4 regions of the Marinomonas sp. GJ51-14 genome follow, and region 1 is predicted to be linked to each of the others. Evidence: predicted binding sites of a transcription regulator. Region 1 holds the regulator's gene; each other region holds the start of a gene.
What was found. Region 1 encodes sigma-54, which starts transcription at its own class of promoters, with help from an activator protein. Its sites were predicted from a motif close to TGGCACNNNNNTTGCTNT; they were not measured.

Region 1 (6,172 bases):
TACCGCCTCTTCAGATCCAAACTTAGATAAAATACTGTACCCCTGAAGCGCTAACACCATGCCAATAAAAGCACCCGACACTATGATAATAACTAATGAAAGAACGCCAACAGAGTAAAGTTGTTTTATTAATAAATTAATCGATTCATTAAGACGTACAGGAAACCTAAAAACACTTTGCGCCAAAAAAATCCCTGCTCGACCAACAGCCTCTAACCAATCAAGAAGCCATCCCCCCAAAAAACTAATCGCCCTCATATCGCCACCTTATTGGAAAATTCTGCCTCAGGATAATGAAAAGGAACCGGACCATCAGGCTCACCATTTAAGAACTGTTTGACTTGAGGATCATTAGATGCTCGTATTTCTTCCGCTGAACCTTCTGCTATTACCCCCCACCAGCCAAAATACAAACATGATCAGCAATAGACAAGGACTCATCAACATCATGGGACACTAAAACTGACGTAATTTTGGCAGAATCATTAAGTTGGCGAATAAGCTTAACTAAAACCCCTTTAGAAATAGGATCTTGACCAGTAAAAGGTTCATCATACATAACTAAATCAGGATCTAAAGCGATCGCCCGAGCCAAAGCTACACGACGAGCCATGCCTCCAGACAATTCTGCAGGCATTAATTTAGCAGCACCACGCAAACCAACACTCTGTAATTTTTCAGACACGATCCGATGGATTTCATCTCGGCTTAATTTAGTATGCTCCTCCATAGGAAAAGCCACATTTTCCTCTACCGACATATCACTAAACAAGGCCCCGCTCTGAAAGAGCATACCCATCTTCTTTCTAACCTTATAAAGGTCAGAGCGAGATAATTCATGAACATTTTGCCCATCAACTAAAATAGTACCTTGATCCGGCATGAGCTGCGCGGCAATCAATCGTAATAACGTTGTTTTACCTGTACCACTCGGTCCCATAACGGCTGTAATTTTACCACGAGGAATAGTAAGAGAAATGTTTTCATAAATAACATGATCCCCTCTAGAAAAACTCAGATCCTGGACATTTATATAAGCATCTACCACTGATACACCTTTTAATCCTTGTCTAATATCAACAGATACTATCACCGCCCTCTCACAAATAAAATCTCACGCTGGCTAAATTCAACTTGTTTCTTCGATCAAGTCTTGAATTTCAACCTCAAACCTCATTAAATGGTAGCCTCTGTTTTTATGAGTAATTTCAATACCATGTTGCTATTTTCAATCGCCCTAATTTCAGGGTTAATCCTTTTAGTCGTTAGCTCCGATAAATTTATAGAAAACTCAGCTCTAGTAGCCGAAAAGCTCAACGTCAATCCAATGGTTATTGGCATAACACTAGTGGCTCTAGGAACCTCTGCACCAGAAATGGTTGTTTCCGCTATAGCTGCATTTGATAATGCACCAGAAATCGCAGTTGGAAACGTGCTTGGTTCAAATATTGCGAACATCGCCCTCGTTTTGGGCGTCACTTTATTATTCTCAGCTATCCCAATTGCACCTGGATTATCAACAAAGGAAGTTCCTCTTGTTTTAGCTGTCACATTTCTCACCGGCTTTCTACTTTACGACCAGCATCTCACTGTATGGGATGGTGCCATATTAATTATCGCCTTCGTCATTGTGCTAAGTATCTTATTACGAGGCAGTAAAGATTTAAAAAGCCAACTAGAAGAAGAGTTACCTGAAGATGATGGAACATCTATCATAAAGTCTTTAATCATGGCCCTTATTGGCCTTGTAGTACTAATAGGCAGTTCTAAATTATTAGTTTGGGGGGCAATTGGCATTGCAACCAACCTTGGCGTTAGTGAGCTGGTTATTGGCCTAACAATTGTCGCTATTGGCACCAGCCTTCCTGAGTTGGCAGCATCAGTAAGCAGCGTGAGAAAAGGTCACCACGATATTGCAATTGGTAATATTTTAGGCTCTAACATCTTCAACCTCGCTACGGTATTGCCTTTGCCAGCTTTAATTGCTCCAGGTCTAGTTGACGCAAATATCCTTAGCAGGGATTATCCATGGGTACTAGGACTAACTGTAGCGTTGGCTTTAGCTATCTATTTATTTAAGAAAAGTAAAAACAATAGCATACCCAAATGGATAGGTTTACCACTACTAGCCTCTTATGCCATGTATTTATTCATCATTAGTACAAGTAGTTCAATGTAATGTTCAACATTAACAAATTATTTTCATTAAAATCATTTTCGCTTTTTGTCATTGTATTTGCATTGGCTGCCTTTTTGTTTTGGTATGGTTCGAAACCAACACAAAATTTGGTAAAAACAGAATCACTAAAAAGCTCACCGGATTACTTCATTACAAAGGTAACAGTAAAAAGGTTTGATAATGATGGCTTTTTAATAGAAGAAACCAATGCGGATCAGACTCTTCACTACATCAACGAATCGAAGACTTTATTAGAAAAACCTGACACAAAACGCAATTCAAAGTCCGGCAGTTGGAGTGCAAGAGCAGATAAAGGGGTTATTGAAGACGGAAGTAATGATATCCTATTAACAGAAAATGCTAACGCGACAAAAAAGTACCTGACATCTGAAGATATCTCTCTCAGTGCAGATAGCGTTCACTACCTAGATAAAAAACAATCACTAACAAGCAGTGGAAATGCCAAGCTTTTCTCTACTCAAGGAGAAACCTCTGCTGATACAATTACCACTTTTATAAATTCAGAAGAAGTCATCATGACAGGATCTGTACGAGGAAAATATGAAACAGCTTATTAACTTTAGCGCTTTGCTTACCTCAGCTTTAATCGGCCAATATGCTTACGCACTTCCTGATGACACGAATAAACCATTAGAAATTCAAGCTGATGAAGCTTCATTCGACCAAAATACAGGCGAAGCGATTTATAAAGGCAATGTATTCATTAAACAAGGCTCTATTGAGATCGAAGCTCAATATCTAAGAGTCTCAACAGATCAAAGCTCTCGCAAATTCACCAGCCTAGAAGCAAGCGGTTCACCTGCAAAATTCAGCCAACAGGTAGACTGGAGCGGCAACATAGTTATCAGTAAAGGTGATGAAATCCATTATTCAACTAGCGAATCCAAACTTGAAATCATGGGTAACGGCTATTTAAGTCGCATGCAAAACTCTATTGCAGCCGACTACATTCTTTATATGATAGATGATGGTACGTTTAATGCTGAGAAAAAAGACACAGGACGTGTATCTATGACACTACAACCTCAAGCACCTAAGGCAACAAAATAGATGGCCTTACTAGAAGCAAGAAACCTAGCAAAGAGCTATAAAAAGAGACAGGTCGTAAAAGACGTTTCCATATCTGTTGAATCAGGACAAGCTGTTGGCTTACTTGGCCCTAATGGCGCAGGCAAAACGACCTGTTTTTATATGATAGTTGGCATGGTCGCCAACGATGCTGGCGGCATATTTATTGATGGTAATGATATTACTAATAACGCCATGCACACTCGAGCCCAAAAAGGTATTGGCTACTTACCTCAAGAAGCCTCTATCTTTCGCAAAATGTCTGTCGAAGATAACATTTTAGCCATATTAGAAACTCGTAAAAAATTAACAACAGCTGAACAACATTCTAGGCTGGAAGACCTTTTAGAAGAATTTCACATTACTCACATTCGGAAAAACCTAGGTATGGCACTGTCTGGTGGTGAGCGTCGAAGAGTTGAAATTGCAAGAGCTGTTGCAATGAACCCCAAATTTATATTACTGGATGAGCCTTTCGCCGGTGTAGACCCAATTTCTGTAGGTGATATCAAACTGATAATCAAACACCTTCAAGAAAGTGGCATCGGTGTCTTAATTACCGATCATAACGTCCGGGAGACACTCGATATCTGTGATAAGGCCTACATTGTTGGTAACGGCTATATCATTGCGTCAGGAGATGCGGATACGGTCATCAATAATGAACAAGTCAAAAAGGTCTATTTAGGTGACGACTTCCGCTTGTAACCCCTTATCATTACTATAGAAAGGGAGTAGTATGCATAACTTGTTCCAATTCACTCAAACAAGAAGAGTTGCTCTATGAAGCAGTCTTTACAATTAAAACTCGGTCAACAGCTGACCATGACACCACAACTGCAACAAGCCATCCGCTTGCTGCAGCTTTCTACGTTAGATTTAAAACAAGAAATACATGAATTCCTTGAATCAAACCCTCTTCTTGAACTAGATGATGACGAACAACTTCATAATGAAATACCAGCCAGCATTGAATCTAAAAGCACTGACACTGTCCTTGATGCAAGTACCAGTGAAGAAGCTCGCGTAGAGTCTGAATGGACGGAAAACATTCCGGAAGAATTATCCATCGATAGTAACTGGGATGACACGTATCAAAGTTCAGCTGCAGTAAGTGATAACAATAGTTATGAGGGTGATAGTGATTTTGAAAGCCGTAATGCTCCAGCAGAAAGCATCCAAGATCATTTAATCTGGCAATTAAACCTAACTCATATGTCTGATAGAGACATTGAAATCGCCTATGCCATTATTGAATGTGTTCAACCCGATGGCTATCTCAGTATATCAACAGATGAAATTTGGGAATCACTTGGCGTTGAGCTAGAAGACTTAGATATAGAAGAAGTGGTTGCCGTGCAGCATCGATTACAACGTTTTGACCCTGTTGGTGTTTGCTCGATTGATTTACGTGACTCCCTATTAGTGCAACTAGAAGCATTTCAAAATCATCCGCTTTATAAAAGCACTCACAACCTTATTGACCATTATTTACCTTTACTGGGTAACCGCGACTTTGTCCAACTAAGCCGCAAAACAAAACTCAAAGATGAAGCACTAAAAGAAGTTGTTGATTTAATCCAGCAACTTAATCCGCGTCCGGGTTCAGTCATTGATGTAGACGATACAGATTATGTTATCCCAGACGTATCGGTGAAAAAACGCAATGGGACTTGGCAGGTGGAACTAAATAATGACGCACTCCCACCGATTAAAATTAACGAAACCTATTCTGCAATGGCCACAACATCAGCCGCAACAACTGAAGATGTAAGCTATATTAAAACGTCTCTTCAAGAAGCCAAATGGTTTATGAAGAGTTTACAAAGCAGAAATGAGACATTATTAAAAGTAGCCAGTTGCATTGTTAGCAGACAAATTGATTTCTTCGAATTAGGTGAAGAAGCAATGAAACCTATGGTCCTTCATGATGTTGCCGAAGAAGTTGGCATGCATGAATCGACAATATCCAGGGTGACAACACAGAAATATATGCACACCCCTAAAGGTATTTTTGAACTTAAATATTTCTTCTCAAGCCATGTTAATACAGCATCTGGAGGAGAATGTTCTTCTACCGCAATACGAGCTATGATTAAAAAGCTTGTTGCTGATGAGCCTGCGAAAAAACCATTAAGTGATAATAAGCTAGCCACTATATTGGCTGACCAAGGCATACAGGTTGCACGACGAACTGTTGCCAAATATCGTGAGGCGATGAACATCCCTCCTTCCAATGAACGTAAGCGATTGATCTAAACGGATACCATTTTAATATGTCATTAAAATCATTATTAAAAGCTGAGCTAGTTTTAGCAAAGCAAGATATTGTTAGTAAAAAACGCGTTCTAGAAAGCTTGTCTGAAGTAGCATCAAATCGCCTCCATTGCGATAATGAAGCCGTATATGATGCACTATTAGGACGAGAAAAACTTGGCAGCACAGGCATTGGTAATGGTATAGCCATTCCACACTGCCGCCTAGAATCAGCAAACCATACTGCAATTGTGGTTATGTCACTACAAAATCCTATTGATTTTGATTCAATTGACAAAAGAGCTGTTGATCTCATTTTTGCATTAATTGTTCCCCCCCATGAATGTGATGAACATTTAGCAACGCTTGCCCAGATTGCTGAACTTGCCCAATCCCCTCAGGCACTAGATAAATTACGAACTGCTCAAACTAATGAAGATCTATTTAATATATTTGAGTCATTAATATAGGACAAATACATGCAAGAAGTGTCTGTTACAATCATCAATAAATTAGGCTTGCATGCCCGTGCCGCCGGGAAACTTGTAGAAACGACCACTCGCTTCTCTTGCGATATCACCATTGAAAAAGAAGGCCGTAATGTAGATGGAAAAAGCATCATGGCAATGATGATGCTGGCTGCTGGTA
Region 2 (6,172 bases), 320 kb from region 1:
GCCATTTTAGACGGAGAAACGCTTCCAGAAAGCGGCATTCTTTATAGCAAAGCACTAACATAATTCAGGAAAAAGTATGCGCGTTCATAAAATTTTAATATCTTTGACAGTTATTTTAAGCGTAACGCCCATACTTTCTCTTTCTGCAGAATCTAGCACAGCTACAAAACAACCTATTTCTACAGAGTCGTCTTCTCAAGAAACACTGGAAAAAATACCTGATATAGACCCGTTTCTAACGCCTTATTCTGCGGTTTACAGTACAGTCTGGAAAAAAGGAATCAGCTTAAAAGTAGAAGGAAAACAAACCTTATCCAAACAATCAGATAACCTCTGGAAATTTATTTTTTCTGCTGACAGCATGATTGCCTCATTAGATGAAACGTCAATTTTTTATGTTGAAGACCATCAAATAATTCCAACAAAATACCAATACAAAAGCAAAGTATTAGGAAAAAAACGCTCAGCAACACTTACTTTTGATTGGAAGCAAAACCTCGTTCGCAACGATGTTAAAGACAAACCATGGAATCTTGCCATTAACCCAAAAACTTTAGATAAGCTGTCTATTCAATTACAAATTAGACAAGATTTAAAATTGGGTAAGAATGAATTTGACTATCAAATAGCAGATGGTGGATACATTAAAAACTGGCGATTCGAACGTAGACAACGGGAAACAATCAATACTGAGCTAGGGCGAGTGTCAGCAATTAAGATTGTTCGTGTGGATAATTTAAACAAAGGAAAACAAACTGCATTTTGGTTTGTTCCAAAGTTCGATTACTTATTGGTTAAACTTGAGCACAAAGAAGATGGCGAATCTTATCAGTTAGACATAGACTCTTTTAAACAGTATTGAAGCTCATTGATATCTTAGACTAAGGTTATCTGGTGTATTAACATTCAATAACTCTTCTCTCCTATTCCACATCACAGATTCACTACCAAAAAAATCATAAAACGCCATGACGCTGTAGCGATTTTTTTGCTCTAAAAATTCATCCAATTTTAACAAGGATGAACTTGTTGGAAGGATAGCATGCAGTGGATGACTGCCAGATTCATCTTTCAAATAATGGATTTTATGTGGTTTTTCAATACCTGCAGCTTTTAACGCAAGAAATGCAGCACGACTAATCTGAGGTGTATCGCAAGGAGAAATCAATAAATGAGTCGATTCTGCACGCTGTAAACAAGTAAATAAACCGGAAAGAGGCCCTTTGTCATGATGTTTTTCAGCATCAGAAATCACCTTAAAGCCTAACTCTGAATATTGCTGAATATTTCTATTAGCATTGATAAATACAACATCAGCGACACTCTCAAGAGCAAGTACTACTCTTAACGCCATAGACTGACCATCAAAAAGCAAAAGCCCTTTGTCTTGGCTTGCCATTCGTGTGCCTTTGCCACCAGCTAAAACCGCTCCAGTAAGAGATTCAAATACCATAACGCCTCTTTTATACCTTTTTAGCTAACCAGCTTTTATCACGTTTAGACCAAATTTCATCCGCTAAGGCTAAACATTCTTCATGGGAAATAACACTATAAATAAGCCCAGCAACTGATGCGATGGTTTGTCTTACTGCTTGATCACCGAACTGGTCTATGTCTTTACCACACCAATGATCAGTCAAACGAGACAAATCTAAATTGTTTTTGAGACGCTTATGCTCTTTCTCAGCTTTTGCCCAACTAGTCGAACTCGCCAGTCTATTTTGCCACTTCCATAGGGTGACTTCTCGCTCAGGGTTTACTTCTGCTTCACCGTTGCCACCACGAAAAATAAGCACAGAAGGATCATTTAACTTCTCACACGCTGAAACATGCAAAATATCATAACCCGTATGAAACACTCCATGAACACTGTGAGCGGCAAAAAATGGGTTCATCATACGAACCACTGTGTTGACAGGAGAGCGCAATCCAAGTGTGTATTTCAAATTCATCATGTCACTTAACGTGGAATTAATATCTTTCAAAGGCATATAAGCAAAATTGTTCCGATCAATACTCTGCTTCACCTCCATAGGTGAATGACAAATAGACAAACTTAAAGCTCGAATAGCCTCCTCAACAAAAATTCTTTCCTCACCTTTAAACACATGACCATGCATGACAGTTTTCACACCATAATTCGCTAATGCCAATGCGGCTAATAGAAACCAGGGTAATTCATTTCGCTTACCAGCATACGAAGGCCAATCTAGGTCAACTTCTATCTCTAATGCTTCATCATTAAAAAGAAATTCTCGTGTCGCTTTTGTAAAACCAACGGTTTCTTCAACGGTTTCTTCACGAATACGAATCAGCATCCAAAAAGCACCTAATTGTGCCGGCTCTACACTCCCTGACAATATTAGAGACATCGCCTGATGAGCTTCGTCTGTGGTCAAGGTACGGGACCCTTTTTTTCCTCGCCCAAGGATTTTGACATATTGTGTAAAGGTATTACTCATACAGTGAGCTCCGTCATAATCGGTATAAAGTGTTTTAATTCAGGTAAACAAGAGCCACAATTTGTTCCACATTTTAAACTCGCTCCAAGCTCTTCAACAGAACACACACCCTCTTCAATAGATTTCTCAATTTGCTTGCTGCCAATCTGGAAGCATGAGCACACTATGGTGCCTTTATCTTCGACGTTCGCAGGTGCTCCGACAAGAATGGCCATCCGATCTAATTCAGAAAGCTCTTCACCTTCAGCCAATTTGGACACCAGCCAATCGCATGAAATAGATTCAGGCTTAGGATGGATATAGACCACCGCAGTCAAAGTATTGCGATAAAGATGAGCCAATCGAATTTGTTGTGTGCTGGGATTAGTATACTCTAGCCATTGACCATTTGATCGCTCTCTTTGATTGAATAAAGACAGAATCGACGTAACATTTTTGCCAACGGACCAAACCACTTCGTAATGATAACCTTGCTCAGAGGGAACAAGACACCAATAAGTAAAATCCAATGACTCTAAAGGCGTGCTCGAAACAATAACGCCATAACTAACCCCATTGACAGCTTCAAGTTTCACCTGAGCATGCTTGGATTCAGGTTGCCCTGATAACGGGTCAACGACTTGAGGTATAAGGTTTGAGACAACCGCTGCATTTGAGAACTGCCGAGTCCAATGGATTGGTGTAAAAACATTGCCCGGTGAAACGGCGCGGCTGACTTTGGCTTTTAATAAGGCTTCGCCATAAGATGAAGTAATACGAACTAACGTCTTATCTTCAATTCTAAGGTGTTTGGCATCTTTCGGATGAATTTCAACATAAGGCTGGTCAGTGTGTTTTGTTAGTAACGCCGCATCCCCTGTTCTCGTCATAGTATGCCATTGATCTCGAACTCGACCCGTATTCAATGTAAACGGCCATTCTGGTGTTGATGCATGAACCGGTAATACAGGAATAATAGGAACAAATTTAGCGCGGCCGTCCGGCGTAAAAAATCGCCCATCTTCAAACATACGTTCTGTCCCTTGTGGACGACCTTTTGGAACGGGCCATTGTACAGGTATCAAATCGTCATATTCTGTTTTCGTCATTTGGCTAAAATGACCAATATCAAAATCTCGTTTACCGTTATTTTCGAAGGCAGATAAGGCGGCATGCTCAACAAAAATCTCATGCGCACTTTGATATGAAAATGCGGATTGATAACCTAAGCGTTTCGCTACTTCGCAAATCGCCCACCAATCATGCTTGGCTTCACCTGGAGCTGGTAATAAACCTCGCTGACGAGATATCCTGCGTTCCGAGTTAGTCACTGTTCCGTCTTTTTCACTCCAACCTGTAGCAGGAAACAAAACATCCGCCATCGCCGTCGTATCAGTATGGGCTTTGCAGTCACTGACAATCACTAATTCACACTTTTCTAATGCGCGTCTTACTTGAGCCGTGTCAGGCAAACTCACCATAGGATTGGTCGACATAATCCAAACCACTTTGACTTTACCTTCTTCCATTGCTTGAAATAGATCAACGGCCTTCAAGCCGTTTTCAGTGGCCATATTTGGCGCTTGCCAAAACGTTTGCACTAACTGCTGCGCACCTGGTGTTGCAAAATCCATATGCGCGGCAAGTTGATTGGCTAAACCTCCCACTTCCCGACCACCCATGGCATTTGGCTGACCTGTAATGGAAAATGGCCCTGCGCCTTCTTTGCCTATTCGTCCTGTTGCCAAATGACAATTAATAATCGCATTGCATTTATCAACACCAGATGAGGACTGATTAATACCTTGAGAATAAAACGTCACTGCTTTCGGGGTTTCGTTCCACCAGCTGGCTAACAGCATCAGGTCTTGTTCACTGACACCGCAAAAGCTGACCGCAGAAGACAGTGTCGGTGTTGACTCATTTGCTTGTTCCAAAGCTTCTTTAAAGCCATTGGTATGGCGAGAGATAAATCCATGATCAATCACACCAGCCTGAACGGAATGATGTAACAAAAATGAGAATACAGCGGCGTCTGTCCCGGGCTTAATCGCTAAATGCAGATCAGCAATATCACAGGTAGCGGTTTCTCTTGGGTCAATAACAACAATTTTCATGTGAGGGCGTTGTTTCTTTGCCGCCGCAATTCGTTGATACAAAATAGGATGCGTCCACGCCGCATTAGATCCGACCATGATCAACAAATCACACAATTCTAAATCTTCGTAATTACACGGCACCGTATCGGAACCAAACGCTCGTTTGTAGCCAACCACGGCAGATGCCATACACAAACGAGAGTTGGTATCCACATTCGCCGTACCAATAAAACCTTTCGCTAATTTGTTAGCAACATAATAATCTTCCGTCAGAATTTGTCCTGATAGATAAAAAGCAAACGCATCAGGTCCATGATCTTTTACTACTTGAGCAATTTTCTCCCCCACAGTATCAACAGCCGATTCCCAAGAAACGGACTCACCTTTAACAATGGGCGTGAGTAAACGGTCATCAGACTGAATAGTTTGAGCGAGGCTACTGCCTTTTACACAAAGGCGGCCAAAATTAGCTGGATGATCCACATCACCAGAAACCGGAGGTATAGCTTCCATCGAAGAATCTGGAACCGATAAATTTACACCACATCCAACACCACAATATGGGCAGGTTGTTTTTCCGATTGTTGTCATAAAACGTCCTTTCGCCTTTTTCAAAAACAAAAAAAGGCCCAACCACTTTTCTAGAAAAATGGTTGGGCCTCGTTGCCTTTTGTAATATCTGACTACTTTATGTGTAAGCCTTCGTCGGTTTACGTCGCATCAGTTATTTATAATAAAGCAATATATAAGCCAACTAATAACAAACGTTGATATAAAGACAAGACACCTTTATCAGTCAGCTAGCAGCTTTCATTAACATCACAGTTATTAATCCAATCAAAAATGAGCACCAATATGGTGCAAAAAATAATAAAAATGCACCGCCGCTTATTAATAAACCGTCTTGACTGATCAGTTCGTAGCGTTAGGGTTTAATGCAATATAAACCTCATCACCTTCGAGCTTTGCTTCCCAATGAGGGACGTTTATCTCTTCTTCCAAGCATTGACCTGAAGACAAGGCAAAATGCTGCTTATATAAAGGGCTTGCAACGACCCATTGATCTTGAAGGTGTGCAATCAAGCCTCTTGAAAGCACATTCGCTTTACCAATAGGATCCCAATTACCAATCGCGAAAACCTTATTCTCAGACTCTGGCACATAAAATAGTGCAACTTGCTCATTATTAACCATGGCTGCAACACCCGCATCCGCCACAAGGTCATCTTGCTTACATACTAATTTCCATTGCGTCGTCATCTTCTAACCTACCTTAGCGATTAATTGCTGTTTTTCGACATCCGTCGCTGGACGTATTTGATCACGCTCTTCAATAAACATGACGTTACTGTCGACGCCTTCATAGTTCACAAATTGACGGAAAGTTTTCAGCGCTTCAGGGTCTTCCAAGGTTGTTTTCCACTCGCATTGGAATGTATCAACAACATTTTGCATATTGGCTTCTAGTTCTTCACACAAACCTAGTTTGTCATTAATAACCACGTCTTTTAGATAACTTAAACCACCTTCTAACCCATCCATCCAAACAGATGTACGCTGCAGACGATCGGCTGTTTTCGTATAAAACATCAACACACGGTCTATGTATTTAACGAGTGTTTCATCATCAAG
Region 3 (6,172 bases), 330 kb from region 1:
CTGAGGGAATCACAATCTTGGTAACATGAGTCATCCAGTTAAGGCGCAACACTTTAGACACATTCAGTAAGTCTTTTTCAACGGCGGCGACACCAACTGCGGTATTAATCAAGGTTGGCCACATGCAACACAAGGTCACAGTGAACATAGAAGTTAGAAAAGATTTTGAGAACATAGGATCATCTGACACATAACTCGCACTAACGACCATGGTGACCAAAGGCAACCAAGCGAGAGGAGAAACAGGTTTAAATACTTGAATAACTGGATTCAGTGCACTGTATACAGAACTGTTCAGGCCAATCAAAATACCTAGTGGAATAGCAATCAAGCTTGCCAAGCCAAAACCGGCTAATACGGTATATAAACTGGTAAATATCTGATCAAAAAAGGTAGGTTTACCTGTGTAGGCTCTCAACTTACCTTCATAACTAGGATCTTTTGCCTGTCTAGCTTCAATGCGTTTTTCTTGGCGCTCATAGAACTTATCTTCTTTTACACGTTCGTTATGGTGTTCAGCCACTAAACTATTCCACTGTTCATATACAACAGCCGGCCCTGGAAATTCACCCAAAGACGTATGAACTCGGCTTGCTCCAACTTGCCATAACAAAACGAAAGCTAAGATGCCAAAGAGTGGAAGCAACAAACTTTTCAACGAAAAGCTTTCAACCCTTTCTTTCAGTGACGCGATGGATAAGCTTGGTATATTCATATGTTGTGTCTCGCTTAGTTAACTGAATAAGACGGTCATATGACCGCCTTATCATTCCTTTATTTATATTTGGTCGTTGCCTTTCAAACCAATTTCAAAGCTTTTTAAGTAGTCATTCGGTTTTTTACCGTCATACGTCACACCATCGATGAAGTCACTTTGTGGTGCTTTGAAGCCGTCTTCTTTGTCGAAATTAGGAAACTCAGATGACACCATCAAACCATCTTCAATCAAAGCATTGGCGGCTTGTGCATAAACATCTGGACGATATACGTCTTTCGCCGTTTTCATAAACCATTCATCAGACTTAGGTTCAGCAATTTGTCCCCAACGGCGCATCTGAGTTAAGTACCAGATCGCATCACTGTAATAAGGGTAAGTTGCGTTATGACGGAAGAACACGTTGAAATCAGGCACTTCGCGTTTATCGCCTTTTTCATATTCAAATGTTCCTGTCATGCTGTTAGCAATCACATCGTAATCAGCACCGACATAATCACTACGAGATAGAATCTCTACTGCTTCTGGACGGTTTGCATTGTTATTTTCATCTAACCATTTCGCCGCGCGAATCATAGCTTTAACAACACGAATGTGTGTATTGGGATTTTCTTCTGCCCAATCACTGCTCACACCAAATACTTTCTCTGGATTGTTTTTCCAAATTTCGTAATCAGTGATTACTGGAACACCAATGCCTTTAAACACAGCTTGCTGATTCCAAGGTTCGCCCACACAGTAACCGTGGATCGTTCCGGCTTCCATTGTCGCTGGCATTTGCGGTGGTGGCGTTACAGAAAGCAATGCATCCGCATCAATTTGTCCGCTCGTATCGCCTTTCGCTGGCGCATAGTAGCCAGGGTGAATACCTCCAGCTGCTAACCAATAACGCAATTCATAGTTATGAGTAGAGACCGGGAAAACCATCCCCATTTTGAAAGGCTTACCTTCTGCTTTATAACCATCAACAACAGGTTTTAAAGCACTCGCACTGATTGGATGAATCGGTTTGCCATCCGCGCTATGTGGAATGTTCTTTTTCATTTCAGCCCAAACATCATTAGATACAGTAATACCGTTACCGTTTAAATCCATGCTAAAAGCCGTCACTATGTGTGCTTTTGTTCCGTAACCAATGGTCGCGCCAAGTGGCTGCCCAGCTAACATATGAGCACCATCAAGCTGCCCGTCAATCACTCGATCCAACAATACTTTCCAATTCGCCTGCGCTTCTAGGGTGACGTACAAACCTTCATCTTCGAAATACCCTTTTTCATAGGCAATCGCTAGTGGTGCCATGTCGGTTAATTTTATAAACCCAAATTTAAGCTCTTCTTTCTCTGGGTAACCAAGCTCTGCATGAGCAATCCCGGATAGAAGTACAGAACCAACTAATAAAGAAACACCTACTTTTTTAGTTGAATGTGCCAGCTCCGGCAAAGATAAAACCGTTTTCAAAGATCTCATGTTCATAACTATGCTCCACTTGTGAAACGTAAAAAAACAAAAAAGGCGCATGCGAATCACAATAAATGTGTTCGCAGGCGCCTTTGCCATTCATAAGCAGCTCTACATTGAACTGTTAATAATGTGGGTGACAGTTAAGCGTCATTGCTAACTTCACCAAAATGTATATTTAAATCAAAGCACAGACTATGCCAATGAAGGTAAAACACTGATTTATATAAATTTTAATAAAAACCATATAAAAAAAGAGAGAGATAAGCATATATAGCCCTACGGTTCTTGCGCATTTCTTACGCACTGCGCACCATAAAAAACCACGTTATTTATCAAACCCTTTTAAAATACCTCCAGCATTTAAACGAATCTCACCTCGAGAAACGGCGCCTAACCACTCAGATTCCTCTACAGAAGAAAGGCGCCAAGCTTGATCTTTTTCAACATCAAGGTTTAACGCTTTGTAATAGAGATCCTGTCGATAAACCTGTTCAGCCACATGGTTTAATGAGTCAAGGTTCCCTAATTGTTGCCAACGGTACATTTGTGCCATGATCCACAAAGCATAGCTTGGTAAAGGTTTATTAATTTCACTACCTGAAAAACGCTGATACGCTTCCATCGGCCAATCAAACTGACCTTTTGGCTTAATAACACTAAAACCATAAACCAATTGTTCAACCGTACAATTTAAATAATCTGGATGACTTAATATGCCTAATAACTCAGTCTGATTTTCTTCATTATCGACCCAAGTACAAGCCTTCTCTAACGCCCTAATAATCGCCAAATGAGCAGATTCATTTTGCTCTGCCCACACAGAATTCACACCGAACACTTTCTCTGGTGTACTCCCCCAAATTTCATAACCGGTTACCAACATATGACCAACACCTTGTTCAACCGCAAGGCTGTTCCAAGGTTCACCAACACAATAACCATCTATCTCGCCAGATTTTAATGCATCAAGCATCTTAACCGGAGGCACAACTGTAATTTGCACATCATTGTCTGGATCAATTCCAACACGACTTAGCCAATCTCGTAATTGATAATTATGCGACGAATAAGGGTAAACAATGGCAAAACGCAAAGGCGCAGCTTGTCCATCACGACTATCGATTAATTTTTTAAGTGCTGCACCGGTACGAATATCAGCAGATGAATCTGAATAATCTTGAAGCTGATCATATAAAGCATTACCAATGGTTATGCCGTTTCCGTTATGACTAACCGTAAAGCTGGTTTGCATTGCTTTTTTAATCGTACCTATTCCTAAAGTGGCAGCAATCGGCATTGAAGCCAGCATATGAGCCCCATCTAACACGTTAAACGCGACCTTATCACGAATACTTGCCCAAGAAGCTTCTTTCGAAAGCACCACATCAACACCTTCATGAGCGAAGAAGTTTTTTTCTTTTGCTATCACAAAAGGTGCACAATCAATTAAGGGAATAAAACCAATGCGAACAGGCGCACATAGAATAGAATTTTCTTTCAGTAGATTCACTTTACACCTCCCATTAGATCCATTACTGATATGATATTTCGGGCAACGTCTGTCATACGTTGACTGCGATCCATAGCCAGTTTTCTTAATGCTTTATAGGCAGCGGGTTCATCACATTGTTGATGTTTCATAATTAAACCTTTCGCTTTATCTATAAGCTTTCTATCTTCCAGTTGGCTTTTTACCGATTCTAATTCAGACCTAAGCGCCTGAAATTCACGAAACCGTGCAATAGCAACTTGCAACAGCGCTTTTACACTTCCGCTATTAACGCCATCAACGACGTAGGCACTGACGCCTGCTCTAATTGCGGCCTCAACATGTCGTGAATCATCTTCTTCGGCAAACATAACAATAGGACGAGGGTTATCTTGGGTAAGACGTGACATGTTTTCCAACATATCACGATCAGGAGATTCAATATCAATAATAACCATATCTGGCTGATATTGATTAACAGCTTCCGTTAGATTTTTAGCGTTTTCAAGCCGTCTAATGACACGATAGCCACTGTCAGTCATTGCTTGTTCAACAATGGCTGCTCGGGCAGGTTCATTATCAACAATCATCACTGTTAATTCTTTTTGCGGGGGCTCTGTCATGGTGCATTCTCTTAAAAAAGCGACTAATACACTTAGATAACTGCAAAATATGCGCCATTAAGAAACACTGGTATTAAAAATAAAGACAACTAAAAGCCCTATCAAAAGGCTTTAATTGAAGAAAGGATCGAAGGATTTCTAATCGACTAAAGAATAACGAACAAAATAGGTGCAACCACCTATCTTGAAAGAACCAAATCAGAGCGTTTGATCATTACTTTGCGCCAACAAGCCTAAAGCCAACCTGTCCTTGGTGTTGGTCTTTTTGAAGATGGAGGTTAAATGTGCTTTTACAGTACGTTCTGTAATACTCATCTCAACAGCAATTTGTCTATTTGATAGACCTTTCGCAATAAACTGAGCAACACTCAATTCACGCTCTGACAAATCTTCTAAATCATTATGCTGAACATTCATCGCTGTTGCTGCTGATTGAAGAATCAGCTGCTGAATAAAGGTTTTTCCTCCCCATATCTCACCAGAATCAACAACAGACAAAACCAAATCTAATTGTTCACGCCCAATATAAGGCGCACATTGACCACTTACACCAACAGAAAAAAGTCGTAATGCAGCTTGCTGGCTAGACTGATTAGGAAACACTATAATTTTTTGATTAGGAAAATCTAGACATAAAGAAACCACGTCCTCGACTTTTTTCGAAAAAGCATCATCACTTAAGTAAACAAAGCAGTATTTAAATGATGTTTTCTGAAGAGATTTATGTAAATCGTCAAACTTTTCAACGCGCTCTAGAAAATCATTGGCGTTAATTACTTGGTTCCAATGTTTCCATACAGCTTCGTCAGTGTTCCAACACAGTATTTTCAAAATAAGTCTCGTCTCATCAAATACGACATAAACATTTTATCTAACAAATAAAAGTAAAATGTTAACTTTTGTAACTATTCATAGAACTTACATTATTTTTGTAACTATCTTTCACGAAGCGCATTTTGCTTGGCTTTCAAAATAGGTTTAAGCAAATAGTCTAATAAAGTTTTCTTGCCTGTAATTATATCTACTGTCGATTGCATACCTGGAATAATAGGCAAAGGGGCCTCTTTAGTACCTAAGTAGTTTTTATCAGTTCTGACTCTTACCAGATAAAAACTATTACCCTCTTCATCTAAGATAGTATCCGCACTGATATTTTCAACTACACCATGTAAACCACCAAAAATAGCAAAATCGTAAGCTGAAAGTTTCACCACAGCGCTAAAGTCAGGTTGAATAAAACCAATATTTTCTGGACGAACTTTAGCCTCGATCAACAATGAATCTTCAATAGGAACAATTTCCATCAAGTTCATACCAGGCTTAATAACACCACCTACTGTATTAATTTGAATTTGTTTAACAATCCCCTTCACTGGTGATCGAACTTGCGTTCTCGATACTTTATCTTCTAAAGAAACACTAGTTTCTCTTAATTGATCAAGTTTACTACGCACACCCGTTAAATCTTCTTGGGCATCTACACGGAATTTGGCTTCACCTTCTTCTAATTTGCTTTGCGCTTCTCTAAGTGCTGAACGCGCTCGTGGAATAGCTAATTCTGTTGCCTCTAAATCACCTTGTAATTGATTCACTTGGCGCTCTAATTGCAGAAGTTCAACCCTAGAAATCGCACCTTGCTCAAAAGCTGGTCGTGTTAAATCCAATTCCTCTTTCGAAAACCCATAGCTTTGCTTTAAATTATCTAGCTTTGCTTGCAGCTCGATAATTTCTTGTTTTTTCTGTTCTATTTGTTGCTGAAAGCTCACTTGATTAGTACGTAAGGAATCCAATCGATTGTTGTATAAATCGAGCTCGCGCTTTACAACTAAGGGATATTCAGCTTCTATATCTGCATCAAACTCAGGAACCAGACCGTAAGATTCT
Region 4 (6,172 bases), 1.4 Mb from region 1:
GTTTCTTCAGACGGTTTGAAAATCATCGCATTACCAGCGGCAAGCGCCGGACCAGATTTCCACATAGCGATCTGAATTGGGTAGTTCCATGCGCCAATGCCAGCACAGATACCTAATGGTTCACGGCGAGTATAGAAGAAGTTGCCGTTACCAAGATCTTGGTATTCACCTTGGATCTTATCAGTAAGGCCAGCGTAATATTCAATGACGTCAGCACCTGTTTCTATGTCTACGCAAATAGCTTCTTGTAGAGGTTTACCTGTGTCTAATACTTCTAGGCGAGCCAGTTCTTCGTTATTTTCACGAAGTAATTCTGCCGCTTTCTTAAGAATACGGCCACGTTCTACTGCTGTCATAGCAGCCCAAACTTGTTGACCTTTTTTTGCGGATTTAATGGCAGCATCGAGTTCAGCTTGGCCTGCGTGTTCAACCGTTGCAATCACTTCCCCTGTTGCAGGGTTAATGGTTTCAAAGTGTTCTCCGCTGGTGGATGCATGGTAGCGGCCGTGAATGTATTGCTGCTGATGTGCCATGGTAAACCTCTTTAATTCGTTTGTTATATGGCACTCTTTTTTGAGTCGCCATCATGTATCAATTATCTGTTTTTTATTAAACGTCCGTTTAATAAAGAATCAATTGTACACATTTCTGACTAGTAATGTCAGGGTCATCATGAAAGTGGGACGCTGACAGGAAGCTTATAGGTCGTTTATGACAACTATTACTTGATAGGTAAATGACTGACAAAGCGAATCTTTGTGATCATGAGGGGGGATTTAATGAAAACTCTTCTTCTTGCAATCACAGCTTTACCATAAAGCTTCGCAAGAAGAAGAGAAAAGGGCAATTTACTATGGATCAAGTGGTCAATAGTTATAGATTAAGAACACCATTTGAATCATGGCTAATTGGACTTGTCACATAAGCGTCCGCCATATCGTCATTTAGCCAGTAATTGCCATCTATGAGATAGCGAAATTGGTAGGTGTGTGACACCTCTAGATTTAAGCTGGAAGCAAATTCTCCTGACTTTTGTTTACGTAAAGGGTTTAGAGAAGCATCCCAATTATTAAAGTCACCGACGACAGAAACTGCCTGGGCATCACCAATGACTTCAGCAGGTAAGATGAATTTTACTTTGCATTCAGGTTTGGTTTTTAAATATGTCTTTGTGATCATTTTCTGCTCCATGGTTCTGATGTGAACGTAAGATGAGGCTACAGCAAAAAACCTAAAGTATGAGATGAATAACAAGCAAAGCTCAGGCCATGCTTTTTAACTAATTAATCTTGTAGATAATTTGTTCAAATCGCAGTCTTTATGCTCTCTTTCTTGTGATGTGAATGGATGAAATGCCGAAAAATGCACCTTTATTGTGCTTAGTATGCAGATACAAATTGAGACGTAAACTTACATTTTAAACTGTACAAATACCATACAATTAATAAATGCATACCACAAAGAGAAGGAGTGTTTTATGGACATTCAAATGATTATTCTAATTGCGTTAAGTGTGGCGCTTGTTACTGCTATTGTTTACTTGGTTGTTTTCAAAGGGCCAGAGCAAGATTACGATCATAATTCACAAAGTCACCATCACGATCACAGATCGTGATGGTTTCGTTTTGCTCTTACTTAACTAGTTACAATGTCTTAATGTCATTGTTGCCTCGATAGCGCTTATTCTTCGTTTCTTTGATTGTTTCTAAATCAACAAGAACGAGTCCATCTACGCAATAGCCAAAATCTGCATCAACTCCGAAGTCTAAAAAGCGTACACCACCAGGCTCACATAACTCACTGTATTGTTTAAATAAAGTTGGAATGCTAGCACCAAAGTGACTCAGTTGTTCTTTTAATATTTTAAAGTCTTCGTCGTAATTATCACCGCTAAAAATTCTAGAAATGATCTCTGCATGTTCTGAGTTTATTTGGTAGGGTGTGAAAGAACGAGCTAGATGTTCATTATCTGAAAAATACAATTTGTAGAAAGATACAATAAAATCTTTTGCGACTGTTGGGTAACTGTTACTTAGGCTCACTGGCCCGAACATGTAACGGATATCAGGGTGCTTATCTAGATATGCTCCGATTCCATACCATAAATAATCTAAACTGCGCTTTCCCCAATACTTTGGTTGAATGAAACTGCGGCCTAATTCAATACCCTGTTCAAAGTAAGGTTCCATATCACAGGAATACTGAAAAAGGTCAGCGCTGTAAATACGGTTTGGTTTGTCTTCCTTCATATAGCGAGCGACTTCGCCTATGCGGTATGCACCAACGATCTCTAACTCATCTTCATCCCATAAGATTAAATGACGATAATGTTGATCAAATTTATCCAAATCAGAACGTTCGCCAGTGCCTTCACCTACTTTACGAAAAGCAATTTCACGCAAACGGCCAATTTCTTTTATGGTGACTGACATGGGGTCATAATCAAATAAATAGATCTGTTTATTGTCTTTGGTACTGCCGAGGTGCTCGGCTTGTTTAAGTTCGTTTTTGATTAGCTGTCTATTTTGTGGATGTTCAACCGTTTTCTCTGTTTTTAATAGAGGTTTTTTGCCTTTTGCAATGCGGTATAAATGGCGCTTTACCAGTTTGTTTTTTTCTTTATCACTTAATGGTAGTTTTGCTAATTCTTGAATAGGAATGGCTTGTCCTACCTGCATGGGAATCTTACGATTTTTCTGGCGGAACATTTCATTAGCAAGTTGTATCGTTGAAAGAGGTCGGTATAAAAGAGAACTGGTGTAAAACAGCATGGAATTACGGCCGCCAATATGTACAGGCAGTAATGGGCTATTTGTCTTTTGTGCTATTTTTAAATAATTTTGATTCCACTGCTGATCTTTGACACCACTTGGCGACATCCGAGACACTTCTCCCGCAGGGAAAATAATCACAGCCTCTTCGTTATGTAAGCAGCTCATGATGGCTTTTAGCTGTTGTCTACCCGTTTTTCCACCTAGATTATCAACCGGAAGAACTAGGCTCTTGAGACCGTCAAAGCCCATCAATAAATCATTGGCAACGATTTTCACATCAGGTCGGATTTCACCAATGAGACGGAGTAAAGCCAAACCATCTAAAGCGCCGAGGGGGTGATTTGCTATGATCATCATGCGTCCGCTGGCGGGAATGTTACGTCGATCAACTTGGCTTACTTGATAGCTAAAGTTGAAATGATCTAAAACTCGGTCAATAAATTCGAAGCCGACACAGCCGTTGTTGATTTCCAGGAATTGATTAACTTCATTTTCGTGGAATAAGCGTTTTAGTACGCTTAACGTAGGGCGTGTTATTAGTGGACTCTTGTCGAAAAACTGAGGTGATTTACTAGTAATCATTTGCTCGACTTGTATCACAGTGATGCTCCGCTCTTAATAAGTTCTTGGTTATCTTATTAGTGAGAGTAGAGTGAATATATGACAAAGTCGTGACACTTGTGTGGCTAAACTATTACCAGCTAGTGTATGAAATGAATAAGTATTGAAGGTATTGTTGGTCTACTTATTTGAAGATAAAGGTGGCCACTTAATCCGCTGAGGTATCTTCATTTTCGTCGAATTTATAAAAAAAGTGCCATAAGCAGTACAGAGTGATACCTGCTGCAACAACGGCCCAAATAGGTTCATTAGATACCCATTCGAGAATAGCCCAAGCCATACAAAATAAAGTAGTGACGACGCGACGCCATTTGGGACGAAAAAATGCGCGATCAGAATCAGTAAGCATAATATACCTGTTTGGTGAGCTCTCTTTTTTAGCTTCTATTTTGTATAAGATAGGCACTGTAGAGCAAGTCGGTTTGCTGCGCCAACCTAGTTTCGTTTTGGTAAAAAATACATAAACATAGAGTTGGCGTACAAAAAAGTAATAGCAGAGTTTGTAAAGCCTATAACACTAAGACTTATGGTCTTAAGCTTGTGCTTTTGTTTTGCTATTACCTAACGAAATATGACGAGATCCTGTTAGCTGAGATTGTCCACTAACCCCTGAATCAATCTTATCTATCTGTCCACCGCGAGCAAGAAACTCTTGCATCTGCTTTTCTATGGATTCCGAAGTTTCCGAAGCAGCCGGCTGTTTCTTTTTAGTTGCCATGATAAATAGTCCTTGTTATTTGATTGAACAAGGACTATACCAGAATTTCACAAAGTTTGCTTGTTATTGGCTAACGTCTGCAATCGTGCGTCCATCTTAGCTCATGATTAATACTGGCTAATCAGTTTTTTATCTCTCCTCTAAACTCGAGAATATGGGTGATATCGACGAATAATAGGGTTCAATAACCTTGCAAACCAACCTGTAAACTCAATTGGCGCATCTAAGACGGTTAAGCAAATGCATTCTGCGTCTTTGGTGACAATAGGTTTATGTTTATGGCTAGCATCTCGATTAATAAAGTCGCCCTGGCGATAAACGCCACTTTCGTCAGAAAATGCACCTTCTAATACTAAGGTTATTTCATCTCCAGTATGAGTGTGAGTTGGCATGTGCGAGCCTGCTTTTACTCGAGTTAGTGCAATCTGTGCACCGCCTTCTTCGTTATAAAGAGTGGCAATTTTAAAAGAAGGAGATAAGCGCATCCAAGTAAGGTCATCATAACTTTTCGTAATGAACTGACGTAAGCTATTAGGAATTCGATATTCATCCCACTGCGACGCATTTTTTTCTTGAAGAGGTTCATCAGCACGAATTTCTACTTTCGGCTGCTTCATAAGAGAATCGAAGAAACTGTCTTTTAAACTGCTTAACTGCCGCTCTTCTATCGGTGTTTGATCAAATAGATGTGAGCCTAGCATCTCAAGTTTTTTAACCTGTTGTTGGCATTCATGGCAATGTTCTAGATGTGTAGAAACACATAAAGAATGCGCTAAAGCTAATGAGCCTGCGGCGTAATCGGTTAACATTTCAATCGATGGATGGTAGTTGGTCATCGAATACTACCTCTTAACGTAAATAGTGAGTTTGTGCAAAGCAAGACGGACTCTAGACTTAATTGTGCCTAGGGGAAGAGATAATTCTTCCGCTGCCTCCTTGTGAGTTTTGCCTTCTAAGTAGACCTTTGCTAACACCTGTTTTTGGTCAGCAGGTAACTTGTTTAAACCTTGTTGTATGCGTTCTTGATCTCTTTTTTGCTGGGCGTCTTTAAATGGATCGGCGTTTTCATCGACCACATTTTGCCAAAGATATTCAGGGTCAATATCGGATTGATGACGGCTGTTTTTACGCAGGTAATCAATACGTGCATTTCTTGCCAGAGTAAAAACCCATGTATTGAGAGAAGCCGACTCTTGCTTATATGTATGAGCCTTATTCCAAATACGGATCATGACTTCCTGAGCAATATCATCGGCCATTAGATTCGCTCCCGGTTGCTTGGCAAGACAAAAGGCTCTTACCTTTGGAACATAGTGATCAAACAGGCGAGCTAAAGCGGCTTGATCCCTATGTTCAGCAATCGCAAACATATCATCTATGCGCTGCTCGTCTGATTGTAATTGTGTTGCGCGTTCCATTTGTAACTCCGTAAAGAAAGGAAAGCTGTTATCACGCTTCGTTTGCGTTATCTAAATGTACGCAAGAAAGATAAGTGTGGATCACTTTTTTCTTTTTACCTAAATAAAAGATAGAAATAAGTGAAAAGTTAACGGGGTGAATGAATAGATACGCAAAGCCTAGGTTAGGGTATTCATTCTTTATTGAACTGTGTCATAAAAAATGTGATCTGAAACAGAAATGACGACGTTTATATGAGACAAGAGAAAACGGATTGATTCCCTATTTTAAGAAAAGTGGAGCGTATGGTGGGTTCTAAAATGGATTCTAATTATTTGTTAATTGAGCGTTTCAAAGCATTTTATCAAGATGTTAAACATCCGCAGTTGGATAAGATTGATGAAGTTTATACAGAGGATCTTGTATTCAAAGACCCTGTTCACGAATTGCGTGGAGCAGAGGCATTGCATGCGTATCTCTCTGAGATGAGTGTCAATGTTCAAAGTGGCCGTTTCGAATATTTGGACCAAGTGGTTTCAGAAGACACAGCTTATATAAAATGGAATATGCACTTTAAGCATCCTAAGCTTGGTAAAGAAACCATCACAGTTCGTGGCATTAGTCAGGTGCAGTTTAATGGACGTATTTACTTTCACGAAGA

Region 2: AC0L3Y_RS11965 (nitrate reductase) is a predicted target of sigma-54. The motif match lies at 5,276-5,293, and genes of this name have one in related genera.
Region 3: AC0L3Y_RS11935 (CmpA/NrtA family ABC transporter substrate-binding protein) is a predicted target of sigma-54. The motif match lies at 2,359-2,376, and genes of this name have one in related genera.
Region 4: AC0L3Y_RS06985 (isoamylase early set domain-containing protein) is a predicted target of sigma-54. The motif match lies at 1,252-1,269, and genes of this name have one in related genera.

The regions. Positions count from the first base shown of each region.
Region 1 is NZ_CM147879.1:2,811,358-2,817,529, reverse strand. It holds gene mlaE (lipid asymmetry maintenance ABC transporter permease subunit MlaE) at 1-258, opposite strand, end outside; partial or broken gene AC0L3Y_RS13405 (ABC transporter ATP-binding protein) at 255-1,048, opposite strand; gene AC0L3Y_RS13400 (calcium/sodium antiporter) at 1,199-2,179, shown strand; gene lptC (LPS export ABC transporter periplasmic protein LptC) at 2,179-2,757, shown strand; gene lptA (lipopolysaccharide transport periplasmic protein LptA) at 2,741-3,250, shown strand; gene lptB (LPS export ABC transporter ATP-binding protein) at 3,251-3,976, shown strand; gene AC0L3Y_RS13380 (RNA polymerase factor sigma-54) at 4,052-5,527, shown strand; gene ptsN (PTS IIA-like nitrogen regulatory protein PtsN) at 5,545-5,994, shown strand; gene AC0L3Y_RS13370 (HPr family phosphocarrier protein) at 6,004-6,172, shown strand, end outside.
Region 2 is NZ_CM147879.1:2,488,599-2,494,770, reverse strand. It holds gene purN (phosphoribosylglycinamide formyltransferase) at 1-63, shown strand, start outside; gene AC0L3Y_RS11980 (DUF3108 domain-containing protein) at 77-862, shown strand; gene AC0L3Y_RS11975 (molybdenum cofactor guanylyltransferase) at 866-1,453, opposite strand; gene AC0L3Y_RS11970 (glycosyl transferase family protein) at 1,464-2,462, opposite strand; gene AC0L3Y_RS11965 (nitrate reductase) at 2,459-5,131, opposite strand; gene nirD (nitrite reductase small subunit NirD) at 5,453-5,800, opposite strand; gene nirB (nitrite reductase large subunit NirB) at 5,804-6,172, opposite strand, start outside.
Region 3 is NZ_CM147879.1:2,477,825-2,483,996, reverse strand. It holds gene AC0L3Y_RS11940 (ABC transporter permease) at 1-715, opposite strand, end outside; gene AC0L3Y_RS11935 (CmpA/NrtA family ABC transporter substrate-binding protein) at 779-2,188, opposite strand; gene AC0L3Y_RS11930 (CmpA/NrtA family ABC transporter substrate-binding protein) at 2,502-3,686, opposite strand; gene AC0L3Y_RS11925 (ANTAR domain-containing response regulator) at 3,683-4,288, opposite strand; gene AC0L3Y_RS11920 (response regulator transcription factor) at 4,487-5,119, opposite strand; gene AC0L3Y_RS11915 (HlyD family type I secretion periplasmic adaptor subunit) at 5,224-6,172, opposite strand, start outside.
Region 4 is NZ_CM147879.1:1,434,567-1,440,738, forward strand. It holds gene betB (betaine-aldehyde dehydrogenase) at 1-533, opposite strand, end outside; gene AC0L3Y_RS06985 (isoamylase early set domain-containing protein) at 874-1,179, opposite strand; gene AC0L3Y_RS06990 (hypothetical protein) at 1,478-1,615, shown strand; gene olsF (bifunctional ornithine lipid synthase OlsF) at 1,644-3,374, opposite strand; gene AC0L3Y_RS07000 (hypothetical protein) at 3,544-3,744, opposite strand; gene AC0L3Y_RS07005 (hypothetical protein) at 3,928-4,113, opposite strand; gene AC0L3Y_RS07010 (ChrR family anti-sigma-E factor) at 4,254-4,949, opposite strand; gene AC0L3Y_RS07015 (sigma-70 family RNA polymerase sigma factor) at 4,956-5,531, opposite strand; gene AC0L3Y_RS07020 (nuclear transport factor 2 family protein) at 5,832-6,172, shown strand, end outside.